DNA from 3 places in the Pantoea sp. PA1 genome. Region 1 is predicted to be linked to each of the others. Evidence: predicted binding sites of a transcription regulator. Region 1 holds the regulator's gene; each other region holds the start of a gene.
What was found. Region 1 encodes Fur, which represses iron uptake genes when iron is present. Its sites were predicted from a motif close to ATAATAATGAGAACNACTATCAA; they were not measured.
Positions count from the first base shown of each region.

Region 1 (3,281 bases):
GGCGCAGCTCAAACTGGATTGATGCGGGCAAATCGCACGCAGGAGCAAATGTCGAGGCTTTAACCGTTCCGCGGGTTTGTCTCGTCTGCTATTATTCGCAGAAATGTGCTGCGGCACACATCTCATTATCAGGATTTAAGAGGTTATTTTACTCATGGCACTCGTAGGCATCTTCTTTGGCAGCGATACCGGCAACACCGAAAACATTGCAAAAATGATCCAGAAACAGCTGGGTAAAGATGTTGCAGAAGTGCATGACATCGCGAAAAGTACAAAAGAAGACCTGGAAGCGTTTGATATCCTGCTGCTGGGCATCCCGACCTGGTACTACGGTGAAGCGCAGTGCGACTGGGATGACTTCTTCCCGACGCTGGAAGAGATCGATTTCAACGGCAAGCTGGTTGCCCTGTTTGGCTGTGGCGACCAGGAAGATTACGCTGAATATTTCTGTGATGCGATGGGCACAATCCGCGACATTATCGAGCCGCACGGCGCCGTTATCGTGGGTCACTGGCCAACAGAAGGCTACCATTTCGAAGCCTCAAAAGGTCTGGCTGATGAGACGCACTTCCTGGGCCTGGCCATTGACGAAGATCGTCAGCCTGAGCTGACCAGCCAGCGCGTTGATCAGTGGGTTAAGCAGATTTTTGATGAACTGCAGCTGAAAGAGATCATCGAAGCCTGATGCACCCCGCCTCAATGTGAGCGCCAGCTCACATTGAGGCAATGGAATTTCCTATAGAAATAATAGCCACATTTTTTTAACTTTCTTCGTTTAATCTGTAGAATACCCGCATCGATCTTCCGCGTATTAGCTCAGGCGGTATGACGCAGTGATGTACTGAAAGACCTCTGCCAGAATCCTCCCCGGCCCGGTGAAGCTTCCCCCATCGCCCATGATGATTCACGGCCCTCAGGTTTTCATTTCATCCCCTGAGCTCTATAATGAGACGCAAATGCGAATGAGCACAGATCGACATTCAAGGCGACAAGCCACAAAAGTGAATATTAGTAACAGGACAAAATCCGCATGACTGACAACAACACCGCATTAAAGAAGGCTGGCCTGAAAGTGACACTGCCCAGACTGAAAATTCTGGAAGTGCTTCAGGAACCTGAGTGCCATCACGTCAGCGCGGAAGATTTGTATAAACGCCTGATCGACATCGGCGAAGAGATTGGCCTGGCCACCGTTTACCGCGTGCTGAACCAGTTCGACGACGCCGGTATTGTGACCCGTCACAACTTTGAAGGCGGCAAATCCGTTTTCGAACTGACGCAGCAGCATCACCACGATCACCTGATCTGCCTGGACTGTGGCAAGGTTATTGAGTTCAGCGATGAATCCATCGAAACGCGTCAGCGTGAAATCGCGACCCGCCACGGCATCAAGCTGACCAACCACAGCCTCTATCTGTACGGACACTGTACGCTGGGCGACTGCCGTGAAGATGAGACCCTGCACGACCAGTAATCTGGCGTGCGGAAATAAAAAAACCGGTTACGTGACCGGTTTTTTTTCGTCTGTGCTCAGCTGAACCCTCAGGCCACCAGCGTCTCCTGCAGATAACGCCAGCGTGGATTCGAGCTGCTGCAATCCAGAATCGCCAGCGAAATACGGCTCTGGTTATTGCCATTCAGCATCTGCATCTCACGATACTGCACGGTGATCTCATTTTCGTGATGAGAGAGTATGACGTGCTCACAGGTCGCAATTCGCATCCCTTCCCGCTGCCCCTGCAGCTGTCGGAACAGCTCTTCGACCGCGTTAAGATCGTACTCTTTACCTTTTGGCGTCACCATGCGGAAATCAGGATGGAAAAAGGACATCATCAGCTCAAAGCTGTCATCCGATCCGGCAGGCTGATTAAAAATACGTTCAATGAGCTGATGTAAAACGACGACACTGTGTTTGGCTTCCTGAGCGAGGACTGGCATTTTTTTTCCTTATATAACCCGCTTTGCTACCTCTTAGAGCGCATAGCCTACCTGAAAGCGGACAATTCACATCCTGAAATTGATTAATTTTTTTAAACTCAGATTTCTCTCACAAGGCAGTCTGAGCAGGATTTGCGTTAAGCCAGAATAAACGTCGGCAATTCTCAACACAGGGGCAATAAAAAAGGGCGATTAATCGCCCTTTTGTCATTTTATGAGGTCAGCCCTAAACGATTATTCGCCCGTTTTAGCCCAGGTATCGCGAAGCCCCACGGTGCGGTTAAACACCAGCTGCGTCGGTTTAGAGTAAACGCTGTCGGCGCAGAAATAGCCCTCTCGCTCAAACTGGAACGGGGTGGCTGCTTCCACATCGCGCAGGCTCGGTTCGACGAAACCATTTTTGATGCTCAGTGAATCAGGGTTGATCACCGCCAGGAAATCTTCAGCCGCCGCCGGATTCGGCACGCTGAACAGTCGGTCATAGAGGCGGAACTCGGCAGGCTGCGCATGATCCGCAGACACCCAGTGAATCACCCCCTTCACCTTGCGGCCATCGGCCGGATCTTTGCTCAGGGTATCCACATCGCTGGTGCAGTAGATGCAGGTAATGTTGCCCGCTTCATCTTTGGCTACCCGCTCTGCACGGATCACATAGGCATTGCGCAGACGGACTTCTTTGCCCAGAACCAGACGTTTATATTGTTTGTTCGCCTCTTCGCGGAAATCTGCACGGTCAATCCAGATCTCACGGCTGAACGGCACTTCACGCGTGCCCATTTCCGGTTTACCCGGATGGTTAGGCATGGTGATGACCTCGTTATGACCGGCGGGCAGGTTTTCGATCACCACTTTCAGGGGATCGAGTACTGCCATCGCGCGTGGCGCATTTTCGTTCAGATCATCACGGATGCAGGATTCCAGTGACGCCATCTCGACGATGTTATCCTGCTTGGTCACGCCAATACGACGGCAGAACTCACGGATAGAAGCTGCGGTGTAACCACGACGGCGCAGACCTGAAACGGTCAGCATGCGCGGATCGTCCCACCCTTCTACGTGCTTCTCGGTCACCAGCTGAGTGAGTTTGCGTTTTGACATCACCGCATACTCCAGATTCAGGCGCGAGAACTCATACTGGCGCGGATGAACCGGAATCGTGATGTTGTCCAGCACCCAGTCATAAAGACGGCGGTTGTCCTGGAACTCCAGCGTACAGAGCGAGTGCGTAATGCCTTCCAGCGCATCGGAAATGCAGTGGGTAAAGTCATACATCGGGTAGATGCACCACTTGTTGCCGGTCTGGTGATGTTCTGCAAACTTGATGCGGTAAAGCACCGGATCGC
Region 1 is NZ_JBXGEE010000001.1:322,889-326,169, reverse strand. It holds gene ybfE (LexA regulated protein) at 1-22, shown strand, start outside; gene fldA (flavodoxin FldA) at 155-685, shown strand; gene fur (ferric iron uptake transcriptional regulator) at 1,031-1,474, shown strand; gene AC1V0D_RS01770 (hypothetical protein) at 1,543-1,938, opposite strand; gene glnS (glutamine--tRNA ligase) at 2,173-3,281, opposite strand, start outside.

Region 2 (3,281 bases), on a different contig from region 1:
AAAGGCGATGGGGCCGACGGCGGCCGTCGCCGCGCCGCTCAGCAGCGCAATCGCCAGCAGGCCCGTCAGCTGCGTTCGCACCACGCGGGTGCCCAGTGCGGTCGCCATATCACCGCCCATGCTCAGGCTGTTCAGTGAACGTGCCAGCAACAGTGCCAGCACGCTGCCGACAGCGACGGCCGGCAAGGTGGCGCGCAGAATGGCGAAACTGCGGATATCCAGCGAGCCGCTGTGCCAGAAACGCAGGTGATCGTAGATATCAGGGTTGAGCAGCGACAGCCCGGACGTTAATCCCTCCAGCACCGCACCCAGCGCTACCCCCGCCAAAGTCAGGCGCACCGGACTGACCCGACCGCCGCCCACGGCGCCGGTCAGCGCCACCAGCAGAGAGGCCAGCAGTGCACCGGCAAAGGCGAAGCCCAGCCAGTCAGCCGGGGAGTCTGCGCCGGTCAGGGCGATCCCCAGTACGACCGCAAAACCCGCACCGGCGTTAACCCCCAGAATGCCGGGATCGGCCAGAGGATTTCGCGTCAGGCTCTGCATCAGCGCACCCGCCAGTCCCAGGCTGCATCCGGCCAGCACCCCCGCCAGGGTGCGCGGCAGCCGGGCGTCACGCACGATGACACAATCGACGCGGGTGCAGTCGGTGAACAGGGCCTGAGTGACCTCATGGAGGGGAATGGATTTGGCGCCCAGCATCAGACTGAGCGCGAAAAGTAGCAACAGCAGCATCCCTGAACCTGCTATTGCGCGACATTGACGCATAACGTTTAAGCCTTCACCAGAAAAGTCACAGAGAAACCCATGCGATTAAGCGACCGATAAGCCTCATCATTTCTGCAGGTTATCCCGTCTCTCAGACGCCACGACCGTTAACAAACAGCGTCTCCAGCCGCGTCAGCAGATTGCTGGCGCTGTAGTAGTCGAGGCGGAAGCTATCCAGCCCCAGTGCATAGACCGCCCTGCTTTTTACTGCCGGGGTCTGCGCCAGGAAAGGGTTGCTCATCACCTGTGCAGTGGTGTTGTCGTCGGCGGCAAACAGCAGGTAAGTCTGACCATTCAGGCCTGCCGCCAGATTTTCACCTGACAGCTGAAGAATATCTTTGCGCGTTCCCATACTGTGACCAGCGTGAAGGCTGGCGGGCGGCGTCGCCAGCGTGAAGCCCAGCTGCTGCAGTAACCTGGCCTGCGCTGACGCTGCCGTCCACAGGTTCACGGCCCGCCCGTCCCCGTTCCAGACCATCGCGGAAACCGGCTGCGGCGGCAGCGTCAGCTTCGCCTTCAGCGCCTTTTCGCGTGCCTCAAAAGCGTTTATCCGTGCGGCCGCATCCGCCTCATGCCCCGTCGCCTTGCCCAGCAGCGTCACCAGCTGTTGCCAGCTTTTATCGTCATAATTGACCACCAGCACCGGCGCAATCGCCGCAAGCTGATCGACCAGCCTGATGGCTGAATCGTTACCGGTGGCGCTGACCACAATCAGATCCGGCGCTTCGGCAGCAATCGCTTCTGCACGGGGTTCGCCAATGTAGAGACGCTTCACGCCGCGCTGTTTCGCCACCGCGCCCCACTGCCGGAAATAGCCCTGCTCATCCGCCAGGCGACTGCCGGGGGCGGTGGCCCCGCTGGCGACCACCGGCGCATTAATGGCCAGCAGCGATCCGGTCAGGGTCACGCTGGTTGAGACGATTCGGGTCGGTGCCTGCGTCAGGGTAAGATCGCCACTGGCCCCGGTAATGGTGCGCGGCCAGCCCGTCCCGGCCACCGCGCTGATACTGAGCAGGCTGCTCAGAAAAAACAGCACGATCGCCCTGCTAACCCTCTGTTTATTCATACGTTATTTTCCACACTCGTTCAGATAAGGTCGGCGGCTGTTTATGCTGATCTGACCCGGAGCAGCAGCCGAAGCGCCGCATATGGATTGACAGATCCGGCCAATCCACGTAGCTTAACGCTCAATAATACAAATGATAATCATTATTAGTTATCTTATCATTTCCGGGTGAAAAGTATGGCCGAATCACGCGCATTTGAACATCCCCTGTTGCACGATTTTGCGGCACTCTGCCAGGGTTTCCTGTTTACCTCGCCCTGGCAAAGCCTCACCACACAGGGCTGCTTTACAACGCTGACCACGCCAGTCAGACAGGGTGAACAGCTGACAGGGGATTTTCAGCAGCAGCTTCAGCACCACTTTACCTCGGCCAGAAAGCAGGGCATTGCGCACCCCATCGTGGCAGGTGCCATCCCCTTTGACGTGGCGCAGCCCGCCGCGCTGTTTATCCCGGAGTCCTGGCAGCGCTTTAACCGTGACGATCTGATCGCCCGGGCCTCACTGGCAGACGCCGATCTGCCCATGATTCGTCGCCGTACGGCGTTGCCGGATCAGGCGCGCTTTACCGACATGGTGGCGCAGGCCGTTGCCGCCACGCGCCGGGGCGACCTGGAGAAAGTGGTGCTGTCGCGGCTGATGGAGATCGTGGCTGAACAGCCGGTTGATACGGCTGCTCTGATGCAGCGCATCGTGGTGCAGAATCCCGGCAGCTATCACTTTCATCTGCCCCTGCCCGGCGGCGGCGCGCTGGTGGGAGCCAGCCCGGAACTACTGATTCGAAAACAGGGTCGCCTGTTCAGCTCCTGTCCCCTGGCCGGCTCGGCCGCACGCAGCCACGATCCGCAACGCGATCGGGCCTCCGGCGACAGCCTGATGCAGTCGGCGAAGGATCGACATGAACATCAGCTGGTGACGGATGCGATGCGCGCCACCCTGCAGCCGCGCAGCCGATTGCTGTCGGTGCCTGAAACACCCTCTCTGCTGACCACGGCCACCCTCTGGCATCTCGCCACGCAGATCCGAGGCGAAGTGCTGGACGAGCGCGAAAATGCACTCTCCCTCGCCTGCCTGCTGCATCCGACGCCGGCGCTCAGCGGCTTTCCGCATCAGCGTGCGCAGGCCCTGATCCAGCGCCTTGAGCCGTTTGAGCGTCAGCTGTTTGGCGGCATCGTCGGCTGGTGTGACGACCGGGGCAATGGCGAATGGGTCGTCACCATTCGCTGCGGCACGGTGAAGGGGTCGCGGGTACGGCTGTTTGCCGGTGCGGGCATCGTGACGGACTCACAACCTGAAGCAGAGTGGCGTGAAACCGGCGTCAAACTCGACACCCTGCTTCGCGCTTTTGGATTGCAATAAAGGAACCTGCATGACGATCTCCTACAGCCGCTGGCCGGACGACCTGACCGCCCGTTACCGTGAAAAAGGCTACTGGCTCGACCTGCCGATGACC
Region 2 is NZ_JBXGEE010000002.1:186,335-189,615, reverse strand. It holds gene fepD (Fe(3+)-siderophore ABC transporter permease) at 1-765, opposite strand, end outside; gene fepB (Fe2+-enterobactin ABC transporter substrate-binding protein) at 857-1,831, opposite strand; gene AC1V0D_RS11675 (isochorismate synthase) at 2,009-3,187, shown strand; gene AC1V0D_RS11670 ((2,3-dihydroxybenzoyl)adenylate synthase) at 3,198-3,281, shown strand, end outside.
Region 2: the regulator Fur is predicted to act here: its motif matches at 1,959-1,981, upstream of AC1V0D_RS11675 (isochorismate synthase).

Region 3 (3,281 bases), 460 kb from region 1:
GCTCAGGCGTGAGGTGAGCTGATTACGTGCCTCCAGCTCAATACCCTGGGAATGAACTTTGCCCGATGGCGTATAGGTCGCCGTCAGCACGTCGCGGTTCGCCACATCTTTCTGCGTCAGATCATAAATCGCAGCGGTATAGAGATCGCGTGTACCAACCGGCTGATATTTCACCCCGGCCTCATACTGTTCTGACGTGGTCGGTTTCAGCAGGTTATTGTTCGGATCGGTGAGGGCGGTTGGCGTAATCGCCTGGCTCCAGCTGACATAGGGTGAGATGCCGTTATCGAAGGCATAGAGCAGGGCAGCGCGCCCGCTGATGTGATCATCCTGACGGCGATCGCTGCCGCTGTTATTGGCGACGATGCGATCGTACCGGCCAGAGAGATCCAGATGCCAGCGATCCAGCTTCATCTCATCCTGCAGATAGAGGCCGGTCTGGTAGTAACGACGGGTTTTATCCGCCCAGGTATAGGCTGGCATGTCACCGACCTGCTCGCCGGTCAGGGCATTCAGCTGTGAAGCCGAGCCGCCTGCCGCGGAGATCTCATTTTTGTAGCGGTGATATTCAGCACCCAGCGTCACGCGATGCTCCAGTTCACCGGTGGCAAACTCCGCCTGTAAACGGTTATCGGTAGCCCATGCCGCCAGCGAAGAGCGCTCACCTGAATAGTAGCGGTTCAGCAGATCGGGATTATTTTTGTCCCAGCCAATCTGATAGACCTGATCGAGATCGACATTCGAGTGGCTGTAGCTGCCGGTTGAGGAGAAGGACCAGACGTCATTAAAACGATGGGCGAAATCGAAGCTGTAGATCTGCTCGCGGCGTTTGAACTGGTCGAGGTCGCTGTTGCCCTCATAAAATCCCTTACTCAGCTTATAGCCGTTGTGTTCGGTGATGCTGCCGTCACCCGGGACGGAGCCGTGATAGCCGCCAGAGGGATCTTTCTGCAGATAGGCTTTCAGGATCAGATGGGTATCTTCATCCGGCTGCCACATCAGCTGCGGCATCAGCGCATATTTCTCTTCGCGGGTGTGATCGAACTGGGTATCGCTGTTGCGGGTTACGCCGGTCAGACGGTACGCCCACTGGTCGTTGATGGCATTGGTGTAGTCGAACATCGTGCCGGTGGTGGCATTGCTTCCCGCCTGCAGCTGAATGTGACCCTCTCCCGCGAACTGAGGACGCTTAGTGACCAGGTTTACCAGCCCGCCAGGCACCGTCTGGCCGTAAAGGGCCGAAGAGGGGCCTTTGATCACGTCGATGCGCTCAAGGAAGGCGTTATCCACCTGCAGAATGTTGAAACTGCCGCCGTCGCTCATCAGCCGCATGCCGTCGAGGAAGGTGTTATCGACATCGCCGCCGTGGAAGCCGCGCAGCGCGATGGTGTCGTAACGGGTGGCGGCACCGCCAAAGTTAGTAAAGACACCGGAGCTGTAGCCCAGCGCCTGATTCAGGGTCAGTGCCCCCTGGTCCTGGATCTGCTGACGGGTCACAACCGAAATTGACTGCGGTGTGGTCACCAGCGGCCGATCGCTTTTAGTTGCGCCCTGGCTGGTGGTCGCCAGATAGCCCTGGGTGGGAGAGGTCGCATCTTCCTGCGGCTGGGCAGTCACGACCATATCGGCAGCGTAACTCAGGGCAGGCGCGGCCAGCACCAGAGTGCAGAGGGGAACATAACCTTTCAGCGGCAATGACAGTTTCATCGAAATTCCTTTCTTAACAAAGGTTCAGGCAGGTGTAGTCAGTTTGTTGATACATAATCTCATTATCATAATGAGAATTATTACCTTTTGTAAAAACGCTGCAATTTTGCCTGTGGATGAGAGAACGTCAAGTAAAATTCGCTGAAGTGAGGAAAGAATACCTCCGGCCAGGCCAGAGGTATTCAGAGACTAATCAGGGCTGAGAGGCTGACGCCTGAGGAATATCGTGAGCGCTGTTACAGGTTTTATCTTTCGGGCAGTACTTATCCAGCAGTTTCAGCGTCACGCCGTTTGTCCAGCCGAAGCCATCCTGCAGCGGGTACTCACCGCCGCCGCCGCCACCGAGATTTTTGCCTTCAACGACATATTTCTCGACCAGCTTATGCTCACGGTCATAGGTGCTCTGGACATTTTGCAGGAAGCGTAATCCCACCTTTTTAGCCAGTTCTGGCTGGTTGTAATGCTCCAGTCCTTCGACTGCAACCCACTGCAGCGGTGCCCAGCCGTTAGGCGCGTCCCACTGCTGACCATTGTTCACGGTGGTCGTGACCAGCCCGCCTGGCTTCAGCAGCTGTTTCTCAACCGCGCTGGCGGTACTTTCCGCCTGCTTATTGCTGGCGACCTGCAGATAGAGCGGGAACAGTGTGGCGGCGGTCAGCTGCGGATGAACCTGCTTTTTCTGCCAGTCATAGTCGGCATACCAGTTCTGTTTACTGTCCCACAGATAGCGGTTAATCGCCGCCTGGCGCTTCTCTGCGCGATCGGCATACTGCTTCGCCAGATCGCTCTGTTTGTTCATCTGGTACCCTTTAGAGAGCGTCTGCTCCAGATGGAACAGCAGGCTGTTCAGGTCAACCGGGGCCAGCTGCGTCGTGCGGATGGTGGAGAGATTATGCGCATCGGTAAACCAGCGTGAACTGAAATCCCAGCCCGATGCTGCCCCGGAGCGCAGCTCGCGGTAGAGTTCCGCTTTATTGCGCTGCGGTGCTTTCTGCGCGGTGGCAATATCATCCATCCAGGATTCGGTGCGCGGCACGTCACGGGCATCCCAGTAGCGGTTAAGCAGCGTGCCATCCGCCAGCTTAATCACCCGCTTGCTGGCCGCGCCCGCCGCCACTTTGTCGCTATCCGCCATCCAGTAGTCATACTCTTTCTGCAGTTCAGGCAGGTAGTGGCTATACGCTTTGCCCTGGTCATGCGTCGCCAGCAGATCGACCATCAGGCTGAAGAATGGCGGCTGCGAGCGGCTCAGATAGTAGCTGCGGTTGCCGTTGGGTATGTGACCGTAGCGGTCAAGCAGCGAGGCAAAGTTATCCACCATATCCTGCACTTTATCCCAGTGTCCGCTCTCGGCCAGTCCCAGCATGGTGAAGTAGCTGTCCCAGTAATAGATCTCGCGGAAGCGACCACCCGGCACCACATAGGGTTTGGGAAGCGGCAGAAGCGAGTCATATTGTCCGGCGCTGCTGGTGGTGCGCGTCAGCACCGGCCACAGGCCATCAATGTGGTCACGCAGGTTTTGCCCGGCTGGCGGCACATATTTGTCGCCTGCGGCGGGCAGGGTAAAGTTGGCA
Region 3 is NZ_JBXGEE010000001.1:778,175-781,455, forward strand. It holds gene AC1V0D_RS03955 (TonB-dependent siderophore receptor) at 1-1,707, opposite strand, end outside; gene treA (alpha,alpha-trehalase TreA) at 1,901-3,281, opposite strand, start outside.
Region 3: the regulator Fur is predicted to act here: its motif matches at 1,772-1,794, upstream of AC1V0D_RS03955 (TonB-dependent siderophore receptor).